DNA from 3 places in the Pseudoalteromonas sp. 68 DY56-GL68 genome. Region 1 is predicted to be linked to each of the others. Evidence: predicted binding sites of a transcription regulator. Region 1 holds the regulator's gene; each other region holds the start of a gene.
The links. Region 1 encodes sigma-54, which starts transcription at its own class of promoters, with help from an activator protein. Its sites were predicted from a motif close to GTTGGCACGNNNNTNGNNT; they were not measured.

Region 2: flgJ (flagellar assembly peptidoglycan hydrolase FlgJ) is a predicted target of sigma-54. The motif match lies at 4,611-4,629, and genes of this name have one in related genera.
Region 3: NYF15_RS07765 (TorF family putative porin) is a predicted target of sigma-54. The motif match lies at 3,159-3,177, and genes of this name have one in related genera.

Annotation. Positions count from the first base shown of each region.
Region 1 covers NZ_JAOCZL010000024.1:35,459-43,419, reverse strand. Annotated here, with positions in the region: gene mlaE (lipid asymmetry maintenance ABC transporter permease subunit MlaE) at 1-381, opposite strand, end outside; gene NYF15_RS19405 (ATP-binding cassette domain-containing protein) at 374-1,192, opposite strand; gene NYF15_RS19400 (calcium/sodium antiporter) at 1,439-2,410, shown strand; gene NYF15_RS19395 (KpsF/GutQ family sugar-phosphate isomerase) at 2,414-3,385, shown strand; gene kdsC (3-deoxy-manno-octulosonate-8-phosphatase KdsC) at 3,388-3,939, shown strand; gene lptC (LPS export ABC transporter periplasmic protein LptC) at 3,936-4,490, shown strand; gene lptA (lipopolysaccharide transport periplasmic protein LptA) at 4,480-5,001, shown strand; gene lptB (LPS export ABC transporter ATP-binding protein) at 4,998-5,723, shown strand; gene NYF15_RS19370 (RNA polymerase factor sigma-54) at 5,832-7,328, shown strand; gene hpf (ribosome hibernation promoting factor) at 7,355-7,642, shown strand; gene ptsN (PTS IIA-like nitrogen regulatory protein PtsN) at 7,646-7,961, shown strand, end outside.
Region 2 covers NZ_JAOCZL010000020.1:163,379-171,339, forward strand. Annotated here, with positions in the region: gene flgE (flagellar hook protein FlgE) at 1-968, shown strand, start outside; gene NYF15_RS12560 (flagellar basal body rod protein FlgF) at 1,161-1,925, shown strand; gene flgG (flagellar basal-body rod protein FlgG) at 1,947-2,735, shown strand; gene flgH (flagellar basal body L-ring protein FlgH) at 2,751-3,434, shown strand; gene NYF15_RS12575 (flagellar basal body P-ring protein FlgI) at 3,447-4,541, shown strand; gene flgJ (flagellar assembly peptidoglycan hydrolase FlgJ) at 4,667-5,623, shown strand; gene flgK (flagellar hook-associated protein FlgK) at 5,637-7,634, shown strand; gene flgL (flagellar hook-associated protein FlgL) at 7,637-7,961, shown strand, end outside.
Region 3 covers NZ_JAOCZL010000011.1:126,299-134,259, reverse strand. Annotated here, with positions in the region: gene NYF15_RS07775 (AsmA family protein) at 1-1,471, opposite strand, end outside; gene NYF15_RS07770 (hypothetical protein) at 1,821-2,987, shown strand; gene NYF15_RS07765 (TorF family putative porin) at 3,274-3,951, shown strand; gene NYF15_RS07760 (aldo/keto reductase family oxidoreductase) at 4,013-4,909, opposite strand; partial or broken gene NYF15_RS07755 (IS630 family transposase) at 5,195-6,182, opposite strand; gene NYF15_RS07750 (hypothetical protein) at 7,063-7,194, shown strand; gene NYF15_RS07745 (hypothetical protein) at 7,265-7,961, shown strand, end outside.

The DNA of each region.
Region 1 (7,961 bases):
TTGCTCGGTTGCTTTCATTAAACCGATTTCCGCCGTTAAAGCACTTCCCGCTCGACCAGCAAAAAGTAGTGCTGTAACCACAGGCCCAAGCTCACGCAATAAACTAAGTGCAACCAATGGACCTAAACTGTCCTCGGCACCATAACCAACTAATACTGTGTAGCCTTGGAGCGCAAGTACCATACCTATAAATAAGCCTGACACCATAATAATAAGCAGCGATTGCGACCCCACCATATACAACTGGCGTATAAGTAAAGGCGTGCCCTTTTTAAAGTTTGGCTTGTTAACTAAGGCACCAAATAGCATTTGTGTAGAACGACCCAGTGCAGCAAAACGCCCTAAGGTTTTATGTCCTAGCTTTTGCAAAAGATCAAACATTGCGCACTCCTAATAACTCTTCACTGTATTCAGGAGCTGGGTAATGAAAAGGCACGGGGCCATCAGACAAACCTTTTAAGAATTGTTGTACTAATTCAGACTCGTGGTTCTGCATTTGCTCAGGGGAGCCTTCGCCTATCACCCCTTGATCAGCAATAATGATCACGTGATCAGCAATGCTCATAACCTCTGTTACATCATGGGTCACAATAAGTGATGATAAACCTAGCACCTCATTCAGTGACTTTATTAGCTTAACTAACACACCCATAGAGATAGGATCTTGGCCAGCAAATGGCTCATCGTACATGATAAGCTCTGGATCAAGAGCAATTGAACGCGCTAAAGCAGCACGGCGAGCCATACCACCAGAAAGCTCAGACGGCATTAAGTCTTGTGCACCACGTAAGCCGACTGCTTGTAATTTCATTAAAACGACAAGACGGATTAAATCTTCGCTGAGTTGAGTATGTTCACGCAAAGGAAAGGCGATATTGTCAAACACTGACATATCGGTAAATAAAGCGCCACTTTGAAACAGCATACTCATTTTGGTGCGGGCAGCATAAAGTTCCTTGCGAGTCATGCCAGGAATGCTGTTGCCTTCAAATAAAATGTCACCAGAATCAGGTTTAAGCTGACCGCCGATTAAGCGTAACATGGTGGTTTTACCAATGCCGCTTGGTCCCATAATAGCGGTGATTTTGCCTTTCGGAATGTTAAAAGTCATATTTTTATATATGATTCTATCGCCCCGTGAAAAGGTTACATCCTTGATTTCTACTATTGATTGCGACAAGTCGCTCTCCATAACTTTTTTCACTAGTTTTGCCATTTTAAGGGTTTTTTAGTCAAGATGGAAAAAACAAATCGTAAAATTTTGTAATATTTTCTATCGAAATAATCTATGTTAGAAATGTCGAACTTAATACACGCTTAAATTTAGTTTCCAAAAAACACCCATTTAAAACATTCAGTCTATTCTTTTACTTATACTTTCAGGTTTGCTTTTGTTACTATTTGCAGTCATCTGTTTAAGTAATATTGGCGTATAAAAATGGTGACTTCTTTTGTCATTTTAATTATTGGTTTTGCCGCACTTGTATGGAGTGCAGACCGTTTTGTTTACGGGGCAGCGGCACTGGCAAAAAACATGGGGATCCCAACCCTAATCATTGGCCTTACGGTTGTTGCCATGGGTTCATCGGCACCAGAAATGATGGTATCAGCCTCAGCAGCCCTTGCAGGCAAAACAGATACCGCTGTAGGTAATGCTGTTGGTTCTAATATTACTAACATCCTACTAGTATTAGGTATTACTGCACTATTAAGACCTTTATCTGTCTCTTCTACAACACTCAAACGTGAGATGCCGTTAGTACTCTTAGTGTCAGTTGCTTCTTGGTATATATTCTCTGATAACTTCTTTTCATTTGGTGAAGGTATTGCGCTACTTGTTGGCTTTATTGTTTTCCTTGTAGGCTTAGTTATTATTTCTTTAAGGGATAAAAACCAAGCGGATGACCCTTTCGTCTCTGAAGCATGTGAAGATATCCCGGATAATGTTTCTACAGGCTCAGCTTTGTTTTGGCTTGTCGTAGGTATGATCCTTCTTCCTATCAGTTCACACTTTCTGGTTGGTTCGGCAGTAGATATTGCAAAATACTTTGGCTTAAGCGACTTGATGATTGGGTTAACCATCATTGCTATTGGCACCAGTTTACCTGAACTAGCAGCCTGTATAGCCGGCGTACTAAAAAATGAAGATGATTTAGCCTTAGGTAATATTGTTGGCTCAAACTTATTCAACCTATTGGCGGTACTGCCTCTTGCAGGGATTATCAACCCATCAATCATCGACCCTTCAGCGGCTAACCGAGATGCTTTGATTATGATTGGCGCAACCATTGCTTTAATCGCTATGTCATTGAACTTAAGAGGTGCTCGTCGTATCAATAGAATTGAAGGTGGTTTATTGTTAGTCGCATTTATTGCATACCAAGGCTATATTTTCAGTCAAATAGGATAACAAATGACGCAGCAAAGCTTTATTGCGCAAGGTAAGCGAGTTCTTGAAGTTGAAGCGCAAGCATTAAGAGAAATTGAACAGTATATCAATGCTGATTTCGAACATGCCTGCCAATTAATGTTTCATTGCACAGGGCGTATTATCGTCATAGGTATGGGTAAATCAGGCCATATTGGCAATAAAATAGCCGCAACATTAGCAAGTACTGGCACCCCAGCATTTTTTGTTCATCCAGGTGAAGCGAGTCATGGTGACTTAGGTATGATCACACGTGAAGATGTTGTGATGTGCATTTCAAATTCAGGTGAAACCAGTGAAGTGCTTGGTATTATCCCTGTTATTAAGCGTATTGGCGCAAAAATGATATCTCTAACAGGTAACCCTAACTCAACTATGGGTAAGCTATCGGATGTCCATGTGTGCATCAAAGTTAGCCAAGAAGCGTGTCCATTAGGCCTCGCCCCTACTGCCAGCACCACTGCGACATTAGTTATGGGCGATGCGATAGCCGTTGCCCTACTCGAAGCGCGCGGTTTTACTGCCGATGACTTTGCTTTATCTCACCCTGGGGGGAGCTTAGGTAAGCGCTTATTACTGAGCCTTGAAGACGTCATGCATACTGGCAGTGCCACACCTATCGTTACCGAGTCCCAAAGCGTTAAAGATGCGCTGATAGAAATGTCAGCCAAAGGCCTCGGTATGACAGCTATTGTCGATGAAAACAAAAAGCTTGCAGGCCTGTTTACTGACGGTGATTTACGCCGTATTTTAGAGCAACGTGTCGATATTCATAACACATCGATTAGCCAAGTAATGACACGCTCATGCACCACCGCACATGCAGATATGCTCGCTGCGGAAGCATTGAATATTATGGAACGAAAACGCATTAACGGTTTAATAATAATAGATGAAAGTAATACACCGATTGGCGCACTTAATATGCAAGACCTTTTAAAAGCAGGGGTACTTTAAACATGACGTTTGCCGAGCTTTATCAGCCATTAAGCACAGATGTAAGCCAACGTGCTCAGAAAATAAAACTACTCATTTGCGATATTGATGGCGTTTTCTCTGATGGCCGTATTTACTTAGGAAATAACGGTGAAGAACTCAAAGCGTTTAATACCAAAGATGGCTTTGGTATCAAAGCATTAATAAATAGTGGCTTTGAGGTTGCGGTTATTACAGGGCGACATTCACAAATAGTTCAGCAACGCATGACTAGCCTAACAGTACAACACATCTATCAAGGTCAAGAAAACAAGCTTATTGCGTATCAAGAATTAAAAGACAAACTGGCTTTGACCGATGAGCAAATAGCTTATATCGGTGATGATGGCCCTGATTTACCCGTCATGGAAAAGGTAGGCTTTGCCGTTGCTGTAAACGATGCTCACCCACTTATAAAAAGACTCGCTCATTACACTACCATGTTACCCGGAGGGTTTGGTGCTGTGCGAGAGCTGACTGATTTATTAATGCTGGAAAACGCGAAAGCGTTAACAACTGATGGAACCAGCGCATGAATATAGCCCGTATTTTACTGAGTATTGTTTTTGTTTGTTGCATGATCTGGTTATGGTATCCGTACTTTAGCCAACCAACAGACGCAATAAACAGTGAAGACGAGATAATCGCAACACCGGATTACACCGCCATTGCGCTAAAGCAAACTGCGTATGATGAGCAAGGTAACATCAGCCATAAAGTCGCTGCGGCTAAAATGGAGCTATACCAGCAATTAGGATTTACTTTTTTTGAGCAGCCTATTTTTACCATTTATGGGGATCAACAGGTTTGGCAGGTAAAAGCAAAAGAGGCTACCTTGTACGAAAACGATCAACTCATTTTTGAAGGTGACGTTGTTGCAAAAAACCTAACTCATAATGGCATGATTGAAGATATCAACGCAGAAAATATCAATGTCGATATTGAAAAAATGACCATGTACTCAAAACAACCTGTTACATTAACAGGCCCAAACTTAAAGATTACCGGTAAAGGTTTAAAAGCCGATTTAAAAGCCGAAATCGTCGAGTTAACTAACCATACACGAACCATATACTATGACCAATAAACTTAAAAAATTACTTCTAATCCCAAGCTTATTGATTGCGTTTTCAAGCGCTGCTGCAGACCAAGCGGGTACTCCTATCAGCATTAGCTCAGATCGCCAAGTAGGTCAGTTAAAAAATGGTGTAGGGATTTTTGAAGAAAATGTAGAAATAACCCATGGTAATCGTCGTATTACCGCAGATCGCCTAGAAGCACATGCAGGTGAAGTTGATGGTACTGTTTCACTTATCATTGCCACAGGTAAGCCAGCCTACTTTGAAGAAAAACAAGAAGATGGCACGGTTATGAGCGCCAGCGCAGACGAAGTTCGTTACGATGTAGCAAAGCGTTTACTCACATTAGTTGGCGATGCGCAAGTGACACAAGCAGGGCAAAAAGTCAGCGCAAAAAGTATAACTTATGACATGGAACAACAGCTAATTAGTGCTGAAAAAGACGAAAACTCAACGGATCGTGTGCATACAATCTTAGTGCCTGTTGATAATAAAAAAGATGATAAAGGCCAGCCATGAGTACATTAAAAGCAGAGCTGCTAGCAAAGAGCTATAAAGGCCGCCAAGTTGTCAAAAATGTGGGACTAGAAGTCGAAGCAGGCAGTATTGTCGGCTTACTAGGTCCTAATGGTGCAGGTAAAACCACCACCTTTTATATGATTGTTGGGCTAGTGCCAAGCGACAAAGGTAAAATTAGCATTGATGACAACGACATCACTTTATTACCCATGCATAATCGTGCTCGATTAGGTATTGGCTATTTACCTCAAGAATCATCCATTTTTAGAAAGTTGACAGTCTACCAAAACCTGATGGCGATTCTTGAAACACGCAAAGATCTTAAAAAACAGCAACGAGAAGAAACACTCAATAACCTGCTTGATGAATTTAGTATTCAGCACATCCGAGATAGCCAAGGTATGGCGCTATCAGGAGGCGAGCGTCGCCGTGTTGAAATCGCGCGAGCATTAGCCGCAGATCCAAAATTTATTCTGCTAGATGAGCCTTTTGCTGGTGTTGATCCAATTTCAGTGTTAGATATAAAGAAAATTATAGAGCATTTGAAAAACCGTGGTATCGGTGTACTAATAACTGACCATAATGTTCGAGAAACCCTTGATGTTTGTGAAAAAGCCTACATTGTTTCTCATGGGGAGCTAATTGCATCAGGCACGCCTGAACACGTATTAGCAGACCAAACGGTACGCGATGTCTATCTAGGCGAGCAATTCAGGTTGTAACCAATACACCACCGACTAGAGCATCTGCTAGACTTACAATAATGACAACATATTGATATTTACTCAAAGTAGTATCAATCAATGATTTAAAAGGATTGTTAGGGATACATGAGGCAATCATTACAGCTGCGCATGGGCCAGCAACTTACAATGACTCCACAACTGCAACAAGCCATTCGCTTATTGCAGCTTAGTACATTGGATCTCCAGCAAGAAATACAAGAAGCGCTTGATAGTAATCCTCTGCTTGAAGTAGAAGAAGCGGATTATAATGAAGAAGCGATCGGTAAAAACGAACAAAAATCTGACTCTGATGATTCACAAGTCACAGCTACAGCAGAAGAAGCACCCAGTGAATACGAGCAAGAAAGCAGTGATGCACTCAATAAAGATACCGTCAGTGACGACCTAGCAATGGATGTCACATGGGATGAGTACATGAGTGCAGCCCCTTCAACCTCGTCAGGGCCAATGCCAGAAGATGAGTCTATTTACCAAGGTGCGTCAACCGAAACTCTCCATGAATACCTGATGTGGCAACTACAGTTGACTCCATTTAGTCCGACCGACGAAGCAATTGCTGTTGCTATAGTCGAAGCTATCGATGACTCAGGTATTTTAACTGTGAGTTGTGAGGATATTGTTGAAAGCTTTAATCAAAATGATGATGAAGAAGAAATAGAACTTGATGAAGTCGAAGCGGTCTTAAAAAGAATACAGCTATTTGATCCTGTCGGTATTGGTGCTCGCAGTTTACAAGAGTGCCTATGTATACAACTTCGTCAATTCGATGCAGATACACCTTATTTGGCTGAAACTAAAATGGTTTTATCTGAGCACATCGAATTATTAGCAAGTCGCGACTATCGTACTTTGATGAAAAAGACTAAGCTTAAAGAAAACGAGCTTAAAGAAGTGATGACGCTTATCCATAGCTTGAACCCTAAGCCCGCGGATAGCATCGTACGTGAAGAGTCTGAATACGTCATACCTGATGTATCGGTAAAAAAAGTTAAAGGTCGTTGGGTGGTTGAGCTAAACCCTGACTGTATGCCAAAGATCAGAGTAAACAGCCAGTATGCGGCTATGTCACGCTCTGTAAAATCAAGCAGTGACAGCCAGTTTATTCGCTCTCATCTGCAAGAAGCTAAGTGGTTTATTAAAAGCTTAGAGAGTCGGAATGATACTTTATTAAAAGTAACGAACTGTATTGTTCAACAACAACAGGCTTTCTTTGAACACGGCCCAGAGGCGATGAAGCCGATGGTGCTAAATGATGTCGCTGAAATGGTCGAAATGCATGAATCGACGATTTCACGGGTAACAACGCAAAAATATATGCATACCCCAAGGGGTATTTTTGAGTTGAAATATTTCTTCTCAAGCCACGTCAGCACAGAAAATGGTGGCGAGTGTTCATCAACGGCAATACGCGCTTTAATCAAAAAGCTTATTGCCGCAGAAAACTCAGCGAAGCCATTGAGTGACAGTAAGATTGCAGATATATTGGCTGAGCAAGGAATTAAAGTAGCTAGACGTACAATTGCAAAATACCGAGAGTCTCTAGCAATACCGCCGTCTAATCAGCGTAAAAGCTTGATTTAGACGTTTTACATAGAAGGAAAATGCTTATGCAACTAAACCTAACTGGTCGTCATGTAGAAATCACAGATTCATTAAAAGACTATGTAAACACCAAGTTTGCGAAACTAGAAAGGCATTTTGATCATATTAATAATGTTCATGTCATTCTAGATGTAGAAAAATTAAGTCAAAAAGCAGAAGCAACTTTACATGTAAACGGAGGCGAACTGTTTGCCTCTACAGAGCATCAAGATATGTACGCGGCCATCGACTCGCTAATTGATAAGCTTGATCGCCAAGTTATTAAACACAAAGAGAAATTAGCTCGACACTAAATTATGAAACTTAGTTCACTTACTAGCCAGGACTGCAGCAAAGCTGCGGTCCTTTTTAATAGCAAAAAAAGAATTCTCGAATTTATCAGCGAACTAGCTCATGAGCAGCTTCCTCATCTATCGCAGCAAGATATTCTTAATGCTTTACTCAATCGAGAAAAGTTGGGGAGTACAGGAATTGGTAGAGGCATTGCTATTCCGCATGGTCGTATGTCGGGTGCTGATAAACCACATGCGTTTATTATAGTGAGCGAATCGCCAATTAACTTTGATGCAATTGACAACCGCCCTGTTGATATTTTTGTTGCACTCATTGTAC
Region 2 (7,961 bases), on a different contig from region 1:
CAGGTGACACAACGTCAGTGAGCTTAAGTACCTCTTCTGCTATTCAAATTCCAGACTCATCAGGCTCGCCGCGTTCAACCAATAACGTGTATTCATCGTTCAATCTTGATTCACGTTCTACTACGCCAACAGTCACGCCTTTTGACCCTGAAACTAGTGCGTCGTATAACAGTTCGACATCGACAACGATATATGACTCATTGGGTGAGCCGCACGTTTTACAGCTTTACTTTGTAAAAACAGATGCGACCGTAACGGGTAATGACAATGAGTGGCAAGTGTATGCTACGCTCGATGAAAAACCATTTAGCCCAGCAGGTGTTGAAGAAACAGCTGCGCCTTACACGCCATTATCAACATTTCAGTTTGATTCAAGTGGTTTACCATTAAATACAAATGGTGCGCCAAATACAGATGCTACCTTCAACCCACTTTCTATCCCAAATGGTGCGGGTGCAGGGGTTGGTTTATCTGACTTATTATCAAATGGTGCGAGTTTCCCTGAAGACGTTAATATTAACTGGCGTGATGAAGCAGGTACTACAAATAAAATACCAACCCAGTATGCCAGCCGCTTTGAAGTTAAAGCACTTGAACAAGATGGCGCAACAGTGGGCCGCTTAGCAGGTATTGATATTGGCACAGATGGTAAGGTTGTTGCTTCGTACAGTAATGGTGATACCTCATTCCTAGGGCAAGTTGCCATGGTTCGTTTTTCTAATTCACAAGGCTTACAACAAGTGGGTGATACATCGTGGAAGAAAAGCCTAACCTCAGGTGAGCCTATTGCTGGGGAGCCAGGCTCAGGTACGCTTGGTACTGTGAATTCTTCTGCTCTTGAGCAGTCAAATGTGAACTTAACAACTGAGTTAGTTGATTTGATTAGTGCACAGCGTAACTTCCAAGCAAACTCGCGTGCGCTTGAAGTGAACTCTACGCTGCAACAAAATATCTTACAGATCCGTTAATAATAGCGGATCTTCAACTTAATCCGACACAAGGGCTGCTCTTTAACAGGCAGCCTTTTTCATTTTAGTCATATAGACCACACCTGCTACAACACAGAACTCTACACTTCATAAGCGCTAAATAAGGCGTCAATTTTACTTTGGCACTGTTATTGCATTTATCAAATATCGTATTTTTAATGAGTCAATGTTATGGACAAAATGGTCTACATTGCCATGTCGGGTGCTAAGCAAAGTATGCGAGGTCTGGCCCTAAAGGCTAATAACCTTGCTAATGCTAACACCACTGGCTTTAAAGCTGATTTTGCACAAGCCCGCTCTATGCAAGCGTTTGGTGAAGGCATGCCTACACGCGTGTTTTCTATGCAAGAGCGACCTGGCTCAAATATGGAGTCGGGTGGGTATGTTGAGACTGGACGCGATCTTGATGTTGCATTGAGTGATAGAGGTTGGCTAAGTGTTCAAGATGCCTCAGGTAACGAAGCTTATACAAAAGCCGGTACATTAAACATTACTCCCGATGGCGCATTAATGACCAGCCATGGACGTCAAGTTATTGGCGAAGGTGGTCCGATTATTTTGCCACTGCCCATTGAAAAAGTTGAATTTAGTTCAGATGGTTCTATTCAAGTTCGACCTCAAGGTGCGCCAGCAAACTTTTTAGAAGTCGTTGACAGACTTAAGGTTATTGAGGCTGATAACACGCAACTTGAAAAAGGTAATGATGGCTTATTTCGGCCAAAACCAGAGACCTTAGTGAATGGTCAATGTACCTTTTGTGATGTGTCAGAAAATGTAGAGGTGTTATCAGGCACACTTGAAATGTCCAATGTGAATCCTGTACATGAAATGGTCGATATGATCAGCCATCAACGCCAATTTGAATTACAAGTTAAATTGATGAAAACAGCGGAAGAGATTGATGAACGTCAAGATCAGCTGTTACGCATCGTTTAATAGCACTGAGAGGGTAGAATTATGAATCCTGCATTGTGGATCAGTAAAACAGGGCTTGATGCCCAACAAACCGATATTTCGGTGATTTCAAATAATCTCGCGAATGCCAGCACAGTAGGTTATAAAAAAAGCCGTGCTGTATTCGAAGATTTACTATATCAAAATATCAATCAGCCTGGTGGTCGCTCATCACAAGATACTGAAATGCCATCAGGTTTAATGCTTGGTGCGGGTGCAAAAGTAGTTGCAAACCAAAAGAACTTTTCGCAAGGTAATATGCTTACCACCGAAAACTCACTCGATTGGATGATTTCAGGACCTGGCTTTTTCGAAGTACAACTGCCAGATGGAAATATTGCTTACTCACGTAATGGTCAATTTACAACCGATGAAGATGGCCGAATTGTAACCTCTGGTGCGGGTTTCCCTATTCAGCCTGAAATGAATGTCCCTGACGATGCGCAATCAATCACTGTTTCACAAGATGGTGAAGTATCTGTGCGGGTGGCAGGACAAGCAGAAAATGTCGTGATTGGTCAGCTTACAATCAGTGATTTTATTAATCCGTCGGGTTTAGAGCCGATGGGGCAAAACCTTTATACAGAAACCGCTGTAAGTGGTGCGCCTGTGCAAGGTAATCCAGGAATTGATGGCTTAGGTACTGTGGTTCAAGGATCACTTGAAACGTCGAACGTTAATGTAACTGAAGAGCTTGTTAATCTGATTGAAACGCAACGAATTTATGAAATGAATTCAAAAGTGATTTCAGCCGTTGATGAAATGCTTAGCTACATTAATCAGCAGCTTTAATGGGTAGGAGGTCGCATGCGTAATATTATCTTAGTCACATCGGCAGCACTTATGTTAGGTGGTTGTATGTCAACACAGAACCACCATGTGGTTCAGGATGACCCTTACTATGCACCTATGTATCCAGAGCCTTCTGCTGAACAAATGGTACCAACAGGTTCATTGTTTGATAGTTACCTATCAAATGATTTGTATTCAGATAAAAAAGCACTTAGAACAGGCGATATTATTACTGTTAAGTTGCAAGAGTCTACGCAAGCATCGAAAGCGGCAAAAACTGAAACAGATAAAGAAACGGATGCGAGCTTAGATCCAGTTATTGGCTTAGGTGGAAACCCAGTTAATATAGGCGGAGATAGCATCCAGTTTGGTATTGGCTCAGGTTCATCATTTAAAGGCGATTCAAAGTCAAACCAGTCTAATAGCTTATTTGGTGATATATCCGTCAATGTAATGCGCGTTTTGCCTAATGGCAACCTAGTGATCCGCGGTGAAAAGTGGCTAACCTTAAATACAGGCGAAGAATTTATTCGTTTAGAAGGCTTAGTTCGCCCTGAGGATGTGACCGCCGATAATACAGTCACATCGAATCGCATTGCGAATGCACGAATTCAATATTCAGGAAAAGGGCAAATGCAAGAGTCGCAAAGTGCAGGGTGGCTTTCACGATTCTTCAGTAGTTCACTTTTTCCTTTTTAGAGGTAACACATCATGAATGGGGTTAAATGCATCATCGCACTTTGCTTACTTAGTTTGCAGTTTAGTGTGCAGGCTGAGCGGGTTAAAGATGTTTCTATGGTCGAAGGTGTTCGCTCTAACCAATTAGTTGGCTATGGTCTGGTGGTTGGTTTGCCAGGTACTGGTGAACAAAGCCGTTTTACTGAACAAAGCTTTAAAGCCATGCTTAATGGTTTTGGCATAACTTTGCCGGCGAGTTTAAAGCCAAAAATTAAAAATGTTGCCGCTGTTGCTGTGCACGCAGAATTGCCTGCATTTAGAAAGCCTGGCCAAACAATTGACATCACGGTCTCTTCAATTGGTAGTGCAGGAAGCCTACGTGGTGGTACATTACTGCAAACCTTCTTAAAAGGGGTTGATGGCAACACCTATGCGATTGCCCAAGGTAGCCTTGTCGTTGGTGGGTTAGGCGCAGAAGGTGCTGACGGTAGCCGTGTTATTATCAACACACCCACTGTTGGGCGTATTCCTAATGGCGCAACGGTTGAGAGAGCAGTTAAAAGCCCGTTTATGCAAGGCGACTACATTACCTTTAACTTGAATCGCCCTGATTTCACAACAGCAAAAAGATTAGAGCAAACAATTAATGACTTAGTTGGTCCAAATAGTGCGCAAGCAATTGATGCGGCGTCAGTAAGAGTACTTGCACCTCGTGATGCATCGCAGCGTGTTGCTTATTTATCAACGCTTGAAAATTTGGAGTTCAAACCCGCTGACACTGCAGCAAAAATTATTGTTAATTCACGTACAGGCACGATAGTGATTGGTAAGAATGTTAAATTGCAACCGGCGGCGATTACGCATGGTGGATTAACCGTTACCATCGCTGAGCAGCAAAATGTTTCGCAGCCAAACGCATTTAGCGAGGGTGAAACAGTTGTGACTAATCAAAGCATTATCGATGTTGACCAAGATGATTCTCGTGCATTTGTATTTAATCCAGGAATTAGTCTTGATGATCTGGTGCGTGCTATTAACGAAGTGGGGGCAGCGCCAGGTGACTTAATGGCCATTCTTGAAGCACTTAAGCAAGCAGGGGCCATAAACGGACAACTTGTGATTATCTAATTAACTAAAAACGCGCGAAAGCGCGTTTTTAGTCTCTGCGTTATTATTCTAAATTCTTTTCTCTTATTTGTTGGCTCATTTTTTGCATTTGATTGGGTATTAATAATTATTGTGTCAAAAAGCTGATGGATACTAATCATCTCGACAAGCAAAACTTTTTTGATTTAGGTAACTTAGACTCATTACGTCAAAGTGCCCTAAAAAGTGATGCCTCTAGCGATGCGTCAAAAGAGGCGCTAAAAAAGGCGGCGGCACAATTTGAATCTATCTTCACACAAATGCTCTTAAAGAGTATGCGTAAAGCGAATGAAGCGTTCGAAGATAAAGACAGTCCTTTTAACACCAGTGGCGTAAAGTTTTTTGAAGAAATGCATGATCAGCAACTATCAGTCGAGCTGTCTTCAAATGGCTCATTGGGTTTAGCAGATCTTATTGTTCAGCAGTTATCGCCTGATGGCAAAAAATTTATGCCAGGCTCTGTGCTTAGGACTACAACTGAGTTTAACAGTGATAGACGTGCAAGTGGTGTTGAACAGCCAGATACGACGACTAAAGCTGTCGAGACTGCATCAGCCAATGAACAAACTGAAAATCGCTTTGATGATGCTGAATCATTTATCAGCACAGTGTGGGAACATGCTAAAAATGCAGCTGAGAAAATTGGTTTAAACCCTGCTGTCATGGTTGCGCAAGCTGCCCTTGAGACAGGTTGGGGAAAACACATTATTAGCAAAGCAGACGGCACCAGTAGTAACAACTTATTCAATATTAAATCTGATAAAAGCTGGCAAGGTGACAAAGCAAGCAAACTTACTTTGGAGTTTGAGCAAGGTGTGCCTGTTAAGAAACAAGCCAGTTTTCGTTCTTATCAATCGATTAAAGAAAGTGTTCATGATTTTGTGGATTTCCTCAATGAGAATCCTCGTTATCAAGAAGCACTTGAAAACACCGCAGAGCCTGCAGCATTTTTAGATTCTTTACAAAAAGCAGGTTATGCAACAGACCCAAATTATGCCGATAAAATAAAGCAGGTACTAAAGCGTGTTGAGCTTCAAAGTGTTGCTGCTTCATTGGTACGTTAAGGAGTAAGCCCTCATGTCATTTAATATTTATGACATTGCAAATGCTGGTATAAGAGCAAACTCACAGTTGCTGCAAACCACCAGTAAAAACATAGCCAATGTTAATACAGAAGGCTATGTACGTGAGCGAACAGAATTTACTACCATGATCGACAATCAAGTTGGTCGTGGTGAAACTTATCGTTTACTCAATGAGTTTGCGCAAAAACAGCTCAATCGTGACACGTCAAGTAAAGCATTTTTTGACCAATTTGTTACAGAAGCAAGCCGCATGGATAGCTTATTCTCAGAAGAGTCAAATAGTGTATCAACCAGTGTTAATTCGTTTTTTAATAATATTCAAGAAAGCCTAAATCAGCCATCGTCAAATGTTGCGCGTTCTTTAGTGATGACAGATGCACAGAATTTAATTGATCAGATGGATAGACTATCGGGGATTGTTTCAGAGCAAAAAGCGGTTGTGAATGAGCAGCTAGAAATCTTTTCCGAAGAAGCGAATAATTTAATTCAAAGTATAAGTGAACTGAATTCACAAATTGTTGCTGTTGATGGCACTGACCGTGAGTCACTTTCAAGTAGCCTTTATAATGAACGTGATAAAGCGATTCGTGATTTATCTGAATTAATTGATATTGAAACGCTTGATGGCAGTAACGGTGAAAAGCAAGTTTATTTAGGCACAGGCGAAGCCTTAGTTATGGAAAATGGTACATTTAATTTATTTTCTTTAACAGGCGATCCTGATCCGAGTTTTCAAGAACTTAAGTTAGATGTCAATGGTGGCAAAGCTGTGCCGCTTGAGGTGGATACGGGTAAATTAAAAGGCAAAATTGGTGGTCTTTTATCATTTCGTGATGACATCCTCGTGCCGGCACACAACCAGCTTGGTCAAATGGGGTTGGCGCTTGCTGATGCATTTAACCAACAGAATCACCTAGGTATGACTGCGAATGGTGAAATGGGCGGAGATATTTTTGCTATCCCTTCAACCAATGGCCTTGCGTATCAGGCAAATACGGGTAACGCATCAATGACGGCAACTGTTGAAGCTGGGTTTGGTAGTTCACTACCAGCCAGTGATTTTGTGATTAGTTATACCAGCCCTACGACAGTGGAAATCCAAGCAGTTGATAATAAAGGTGAGCCAATTGGTGCAGTAACCACCGCAGATGTAGTGGGTGGGGTTATTGACTCTTCAACTATTACACCTGCCGGTGGTGAGTCATTTGGTTTAGAGCTCAATGTTTCTGGCACGGCGAATGTCGGTGATAAGTTTATGGTTAAATTAAACTCTCACGCTTCTGGCAATTTAGAGCTAGCTACAAACAGACCCGAAGACTTAGCGCTTGCATCGCCTATTCGAACAGCTAATGATATCAACAACACCAGTGATGCCAGTATTACTGCTGGAACAGTAACCGATGCAGGCTATTTCGGTTCTCCAGTCAGTTTACCTAATGGCAGTATTACGATTTCTAAAACTGCAGAGCCAGATGAATATACAGTGTCTGATGGGGTTAATACTGAAACATTCAACGGAACACCGCCATTAAAAAATGTGCTTTCAGCAGCAGGCGGTAACTTTGTAAATTACGGTTTTGATTTCGATATAGAAGGTACGCCTGCTTTAGGTGATACATTTACTGTGGAAGCAAATGAAGGCGGAATTGACGATAACCGTAATGGTTTATTGCTAGCTGATATTCAGAATTCAAATATCGTGAGACGAAATGTTGACGGCTCAGCAGATAATAACCATCAAACCGTTAATCAAGCCTATACTGGTTTAGTGTCTGATATTGGTGTGGTTACAGGGCAAGCTCAAACGAATGGCGCAGCTTTTACAGCGTTGGCTGAGCAGTCTGAAGCATGGTATGAATCTTTGTCGGGTGTAAACCTAGATGAAGAAGCTGCTAATTTGCTTCGTTTTCAACAATCTTATGCGGCGTCTGCACAAGTGCTTGCGACTGCCCGTTCAGTTTTTGATACCTTATTAAGTGCGGCGAGGTAATTATGCGTTTATCTAATAATTTAATGTACCAAAGCAGTATCAACAAAATTCTTGAAGGGCAGCAAGGTGTTGCTAATGCACAAGAGCGCGTGAATACTGGGCAAAAATATTTATCGACTTCAGAAAGCCCGTCTGCCTACTCGCAAGCATCTTTATTTACAAATAAAATTCAGACAAACGAGCAGTATACTAAAAATATTAATCAACTGAATGGCCGATTAGAAACAGAAGAAAGTGTACTACAAAATATCAATACCACCATTCAGGCTGCGCAAGAGCTAGCAATTCGAGCCGGTAATGGGGCGATGAGCCAGACAGACTTACAAA
Region 3 (7,961 bases), on a different contig from region 1:
ATGCTAACTGACCATCTAATGCATTAACAAAGTCTTTTTGACTTTGTCCTGTGGTCGCTAGATCCCAGTTTAAAGAGCCTTTACCCATAAGCTTATCGAAACCTGCTGCATCAGTCAGTAATGGCTGTGCATCAATTTTATCTAAAGCAAAGTTAGTGCTAATTTTATAGGGTGTTTGCTTAGCATTGACTGTGATCACACCTTTACCACTGCCTTCATAAGCAACAAATTTATCTAAGCTAATTTTTGCTAGTGCATTTTTAAGGTTCACCGTTAACTGGTTTTCACCAAGTGTAATATCATTTGCTTTTAGACCACTTGAACGCACAACAATATTTGCATCAAGTGCATTTAAGCCACTCATATCAATTGGTGTATCATCCCAAACAATTGGCTGTGCAGGCGTATCTGTGGCCGGTTCTGCTTGCTCTTCTTTAGCCACACCCTCTGGTAGGTAAGGGTTCAAATCAAGCATACCTAAATCAATATCGGCATTCACAGCTAAGCGACTCCCTAAGTTAATGTCGCTTTTACCTTTAATTTGTAGCTCATCTAAGGTGGCAAGTAACTCAGTAAGCTTAAACTGCTGCCCTTTTAGGTGCATTGACCCTTTTACATTAAAGGCATTAAACGCATTTTCTTTTGCATTAAGTTCAACACCTTGCCAGCTTGCGATCTCTTTAACTGAGTCACCACTTACTGATAACTGACCTTGCACATCTTTACCCATTTGGGCGATCGCGCCTTTGAAGTTTACATCCACTAAACGTGAATCAACCTCGGTGCTGACATTAAAAGTTTCGCCTTCAATCGCTTTTACCGGTGTATCTATGGTGACATCTAAATCAAAGCGTTCACCCATATAGGTAATACCGCCTTTTAACTCAAGAGTCTTACGAAGAGAAGGTAATAAGATGGCTAACTCTAAATCGCTTATCTGTTGCTTTGCCCCAGTTTTACCATCAAGGTAGGTGAAAGTCCCGCCATAGATTGCTACTTCACCAAGTTCGATATCAAAGTTATCTGGTAAGTTAACAGCGCCAGAACTCTTTTGCTGCTCTGTCTGTGGTTGCTCAGCAACCGCATCAAATAATTGCCAGTTTGCTTTACCATTTTTATCGGTTTCTAATAATATTGTTGGTTCATTAATAACAAACTTATCTAGTTTGAAATCACCGCCAAATAAAGACATCCATGGAATACGGATAGCCAACTGTTGCATGCTCGCCATGTCTTTTTGTGAACCTGTTTGCATATTAGCAAAATGTACATCGTTGAGCTCAAGCGTTAATGATGGAAATACCGACAACTTTTTATCACCATTAATAGTCAGACTACGACCTGTGGTTTGTTCTACTTGCTCCGATACTTTGTTAAATATCGCGTCTGTAGGTATGAGGAATGGTGCTACGACTACTAATGCAATCAGTAATACGAAAATGACACCAACAATTTTCAGTAAGGTTTTCATAATCATCCTTAAACATGGGCAAACAATGTTCATATCATAGCGGGAGTTAGGCGCAATTGCATTGCCCAATCCATAAAAAGGTTTGTAAACAAGCTTAGGTATAAGAATATGAATCAACGCTGAAATAACTTAGAGCCATATATAGAGAAAAATAACCCACAAATATAAATAAATAGTTTAATGAACAATCGAGGTGCTCTAAGCATGCTTTTACTATTAAATGAAAAGTCTTCACTGTAGGTTACATCTAAGGGGTGACTTCTGTATGATGCACGACCCTGTTGTTTTTGCACCCTGTGTACTAAAATCAAACAACCTAATTTGGTCAAAACTGGAGTATCGATTAAGCATGAAGAAACTGCTTATTTCACCGTCAAAAATGGCGCTTGGCGAGCAAGAAAGTCAAATTTATCAAAACATCCTCAAGCAAGCCTCTGATATCAGCTTAAATCTAATGGCAGTTAAAGTAGAAAACCACCCTGAAGACTTTTTAGGTTGGTGCTATGAGCTATTGAGTGCAAGCCGTGATCGCATTAATTACGATCTATTAGAAGATAAGCAATTACCGACACTTAAAAAACTTCATGACTTATTAATTTCTGCAATCAGCTTTTTGCAGTTAAAAACGTTAAGAGTTGCGCCATGGCCAGTTATCGCAAGTTTCATCGATCAGCATAAAGAGCTTGTAGCGCTTGATGAGCAACTACGCTTAGCTAATTACATTGCTGCAATTAAATCGCAATCACTCAAAGAGATGATCCCAGAAGACCGTTTAGCGTTTTCAGGTAAACACAGTGCCTCGCTCGATCCAAGCAGCTATAACTTTGACGTTGAATGGTTTGCTTCAACTAAAAACGCCAAAGGTTTCCATCAAATGTTGAGTGATTTACCTGGTGCGTTCGATGAGGCTCTTGCACACATTCCACTTGAGGGTGAAGTAACTCAAGAACATTATCAGCATTTTATGGTTGCTTACTTCATGGCATTTAATGGCAGCGATGAAAAGCCAACGCTTGCTCCTGCTACTCGCTTGCTTGCGATGCGCCGACCTGACGTGTTTACACCAATCGTAAATAGTAAACTTGATGCCCTTTGTGCAGCCCTTGGCATTACGAAGCTAAATAACCGCGATTTCGAGCGCTACTGGCAAGATGTTGTCGAAGCCATTCATAGTATGCCTTGGTTCAAAATGGCTAGTGCGGCAAATGAGCTTGAGCAATCTCTAGTTGAAATCAAAGCCCTATTGCCTAGCTTCTTTTATTATGCAGATAAAAGTACCGCTGATAGCTCTAACTATATTAAGTTACTAAACAAGCCTAAAAGCAGCACAAGCTCTGCGGGTAAAAAGACTGTACGCCGTGGTAAAGAATCGGCTGAAATACTGGTAGACCGAGCATTAGCAAGTGATGATATCCCTGAACATATCAAAGCTAAGCGCGATTCAATCATCAGTGAAGTTGAAAAAGGCCGTAGCGTTGAAGAAACCATTAGTTTAATGCGTGCCATTTTCGGCTAAGTCTCTATCAAGTAAGAAAAACCTGGTTGCGTCTTCATTGTGCAACCAGGAAATTTATTGCACCATGCAAGTGCGCATGAATAATTCAAATACAAGTAAACTTTAACCAAAAGAATACTTACAAGACTGTTTTAAAAGAAATAAAGCATAAAAATTCCCACCGTAAATTAACTTGGCACAACCAGTGCTATATCGTATCCAGACAACACATAAAAATAATGCCCCGATAAATAACCAGACTGCAATCTGAAATGGGCAAAATCAACATAACAACAGGATACAAAACATGCTAAAACTAAAAAAAGTGGTCGCGGCCAGCGCCCTCACGCTACTTACTTTAAGCTCGACGTATAGCTTTGCAGAAGTAACAGCTAACGCGGCAGCAACCTCAAACTACTTATGGCGTGGTCAAGAGCAAGGCGGCGGAGATGCCGCAATTCAAGGTGGTATTGATTACGCAAGTGAATCTGGCTTTTATGCGGGTACTTGGATATCAAATGCTAGCTGGGCAGAAGATATGACCTACGAGCTGGATCTCTACGCTGGTTTTGGCGGCGATATCAATGAAACCTTTAGCTACAATGTAGGCTACATCTATTATGCATACCCAGATGCGGCCTCGTTTACCGATGCAGACTTTTCAGAGATCTACGGTAGCATTAGTATGGGTAGCTTCACGTTTGGCGCAGCCGTATTAGCTTCATCAGCAGCAAGCGGCGATGGCACCGACTTTGGAGATTCACTGTATTTAAATGCCGATTATAGCTTTCCAATCGGAAGTAATGGCACAGAGCTGGCGCTGCATGTCGGCCATTACTCAGGTGATTTCATTGGTGATGACAATATCATCGACTACGGTGTTTCGGTATCTAAAGACGGCTTTACATTAGGCGTTTCAGATACTGACATTGATGGAACAGATGTGAAAGTGTATGTCGCTTACGCGGTAGATTTTACACTTTAAAAAAGAATGTGTTACTTGCTGCAACACGAAGGGCCGCAAGGCCCTTTTCTAATTTAGAAGCTTAAGGAACACTGTGGCCTGTTGAGCCCTGCCAAATACGATACCACTGCTCACGGCTTATCTTAAGAGCCTTAGCAGCAACAGCTGATTTAACGCGTTCAATATTACCCGTACCTAGCACTACAGATGGCGCACTTGGATGCATCAATAACCAGGCATACACCACTTGATCAAGAGAACTTGCACCAACTTCAGTGCCGACCTGCTCTAACACTGCGCGTAAACGTATCGCTTTTTCATCATCACTTGAGAACAGACGTCCACCTGCTAATGGTGACCAAAGCATTGGTTTGATATCGAGCAATTGACATTGGTCTAAAGTTCCATCATCAAGGGCTTTCATTTCGTAAGGCGAAAACTCAATCTGATTGGTAACCAATTCAAAATCTAAACGCGACTGCAACAAGCTAAGTTGCGATGGGGTAAAATTAGATACACCAAAATCAATCACATCACCATTTGCTTTTAGGGTATTAAATGCTTGTGCCATTTCATCGGCGTTCATTAAGTAATCAGGGCGATGGATAAGTAATACATCTAAACGATCAGTGTTAAAGTTTTTAAGTGACTGCTGTGCTGAGGCAATTATATGCGCGGCACTTGAATCATAATGATTTGCTTTGCCTTGTAATCCTAGGCTTGCAAACGCAGGCTTAATACCACACTTGGTAATTATTTTAATTTCATCACGAATACTTGGTTTCAACTTGAGCGCTTTACCAAATTCGGCTTCGCAGCCATATTCACCATAGATGTCAGCGTGGTCGGTATGAGTAACACCGGCCTCTATCGCTTGCTCTAAAAAGCCTAAACATTGCTCTGGGCTCAATTGCCAATCTAGTAATCGCCAAAAGCCTAATACTAATTCACCAATACTACGTGTGCTTCCCGTTACCATAAACTAACTCATACCCTCCTGTTTTACTTAAGTCCTGCAAAAGAATCATTGCCAACCCACTTTTATGCCTAGCTTTTTCACTTTGAAATAAATAAGCACAGCAATCAAGTCTATCATAATGTGGAGTACACCTGCAGAGCCTTGTGTGGTTAATTTAAAAGCTGATCGTCAACGGTTTCGATGGTGATACATTTCGAAAGCATAGCCCTATTTCAAACTGTAATTAGTTGCTGTTTGATATTTACTACGTAGCTGTTAATAATAGTCGATATCTTGTTCAGCCAGTTATACTATTCCGCATAAAGAATAAGTCAATTTTATCCATTTCCGATTGCACATTTTCTTTACTCGCTCTGGCACTGAAATAAAGTGATTCCATGCCTTTGAAACTTCATTAACAATTTCTTCATAGCCTGAAAGTACTTGATCGGATAAACAGTGTTGTCGTACCCAGCTCCAAACTTGTTCTATTGGGTTTAACTCTAGCGAATAAGGCAGGAGATTTATTAATGTGAGGTTTTTAAATTCTGCTGCAGTATCATATGTGTACCAACCAGCACCAACTATTATCACTACAGCGTGCCTTCCAACAGGTGTCGCGTGTGCTATCTGGCGCATGTGCTGCGTCATCGCTTCTTTATTTACGAATGGGCTAACTAACGCTTCTGTTTAGCCTGTAGCTGGACATACCGCGCCAAATAAGTATCCACAGTCAAATTGCTGTTGTTTTACTATCTGTGGCCGAGTGCCTGTTTCAGCCCAAATACGTGTAGTCGGATTTTGCTGGCCAAATCATACTTCATCCTGAAACCATACGTCGATACGATCAAGAGGAAGGTGTCCCGGTGTGTGAAGGATCGTTTCCAGTTGGAAATTTTTTAAAAACTTCTTGGTTCCCTTGTGACTGTTTTGGATGCTTTGAACGGCTAGTGAGCCAGCTAAAACCAAGTTGCTTTAATATTCTACAAACATGATTTAAGTGGTAATGAACTCCAAATTCAGTACTGATGTAATGCACAATGTCTTCAACTGTAAGGCGGCCACCTTGAAGTGATGTGCTCTTGCCATTTATAAATTCTGCGAGCGAGGCCAGTTGTGACTCTGTTAATTTAGATGCGCGCCCTTGAATTGGCTTATTATCTAAACCAAGCAGTCCACACTCTAAGTAGCTAGCGACCCACTTATTAACACTCCCTCGGGCTATGTTAAGGCGTTTAGCAATATTGGTTCTGCTATTACCCTCATAAAATAATGACACCGCAAGCAATCGCATACGTTTTCGAGCGTTTTGTTCTTTTCTTGAGAGTCTTAAAAGTTGCTGAGCTATGCCCGAATTCACGAGCAATAAATCCAGTTATTTTATATAGCATTCATTAGATCATACATTTAAGCGGAATTGTATTATCCCTTTAAATCCGCTGAAATGAAGTAGCATTTATCGGCATGCTATAGCTAAATAATTGACTATATCAGTACGACAACATTAGTAAATAGAAAACGGATTGGCTGGCGTTCAGATATTGGTTTCAGAGAAGATGGTTGCCGTATTAGGAGTAAGGGAGCAGCGTCAGTGTTCGCTGGACTTAGACATATCGCCTTCAATCACTTAAAAGCAGAGACAAGTATTAATAAAAGTATGCCTGCAAAGCAAAAGAAAGCGATGCGCAGTACAGCTTATCTCGAAAAGATATTGAATTTATAGTGTTTTCTCATGATTTTCCCCTAATTATCAATATAAGGTAAAACTAAAACATCGCAGTTAAATAACAAACAAAATACCTACTTAAAAATATAAAATGAAACATTATTATTAAAAGTTAGGGTTATAAATATAACAAACAAAAATAAAAATAAAAAAACATTGACAAAAAAACAATCAGCGCTAGATTTTAATTACATGAACAAGTAACTGCACTATTGAAATTGTAATAATTTTATATAAAAGAGTTAAGCATTAATATTCATGTTAAAGGAGTAACTAGCAGGGTTTTGATCTACAAAAAATAATAGGAATAAAATATGATAAATTCATCTTTAATTTTACAAAATGAAGCAACTTTTTCATCTGCTCATGATAGTGTCTTAGATCCTATCACTATTGGCGTTGCAATCGTTGTTGCTATTGCTTACTAAATTAAAATAAGGACTTAATTATGAATACAACAAGTTTATATTTAGAAAAAGAAATGATGTTCCCAACAGCGTCTGCTGCGATAGAAGTCGGTGGCAGCTTCTGCTTAGGGGTTGCAATAGGTACATTCATTGGTGTTATTGCACATGAATAAAAATTAAAAAGCCAAATTTACTCTGCTAGTTACTAATTTATATATGAATTTAAAATGTTAAGGAAAAACGATGATTAATTTTTCTAGGATAAATAAGCTGCTCTTAAATGAAAAAAGCAGAATAGAGCTAGTAAATATTTTCAAACGAAAAACCTCTCCAGAAAATATGATTTTACAAGGGAAACTTTGGTCTTGGATCAAGGAGATAGAGACATTAATAGAAAATAATAAGTCAGTTAAATTAGAAGAAATAGAATACATTGTGAAAGATAATGCTCCCTCTAGTCTTGATGAACTTAAAGAGTTATTAAATTCTGAGCTACAAGGTTACAGTAAACACGAATTATACCAGTCTAGAATAACACCAAATATTAATGAATTTTCAATAGGTTCCACATTTTATCAAGGGACACACGTTCAGATTGGTATTTCGTTTATTGATGAAGAGCAGGTAAAAGCTAGAAAAAACAAAAATAAAAGTTTAACCACAGGTTTTTACATTGATCATGCAACATCTATTTTAATGTGTGTAGAAGGTTCAGCAAAAATCGGCTGTTGGAGTTTAAATGAAAAATTGGATGTAAACCGAGTTCCTAATAAATTTATTGGTAAATATAATGAAGAAGATATCCAAAAAGGTGGATTATTTACAGTTAAGGGTGGTAAGCAAGGTATTACATTTATCTCTGTAAATAAGTGTGCTGCCTTTTTTATTGTTCAAATTATGAAAGATAAAAGCCCTATCCGTTTGCAATTTGATTCTAAAA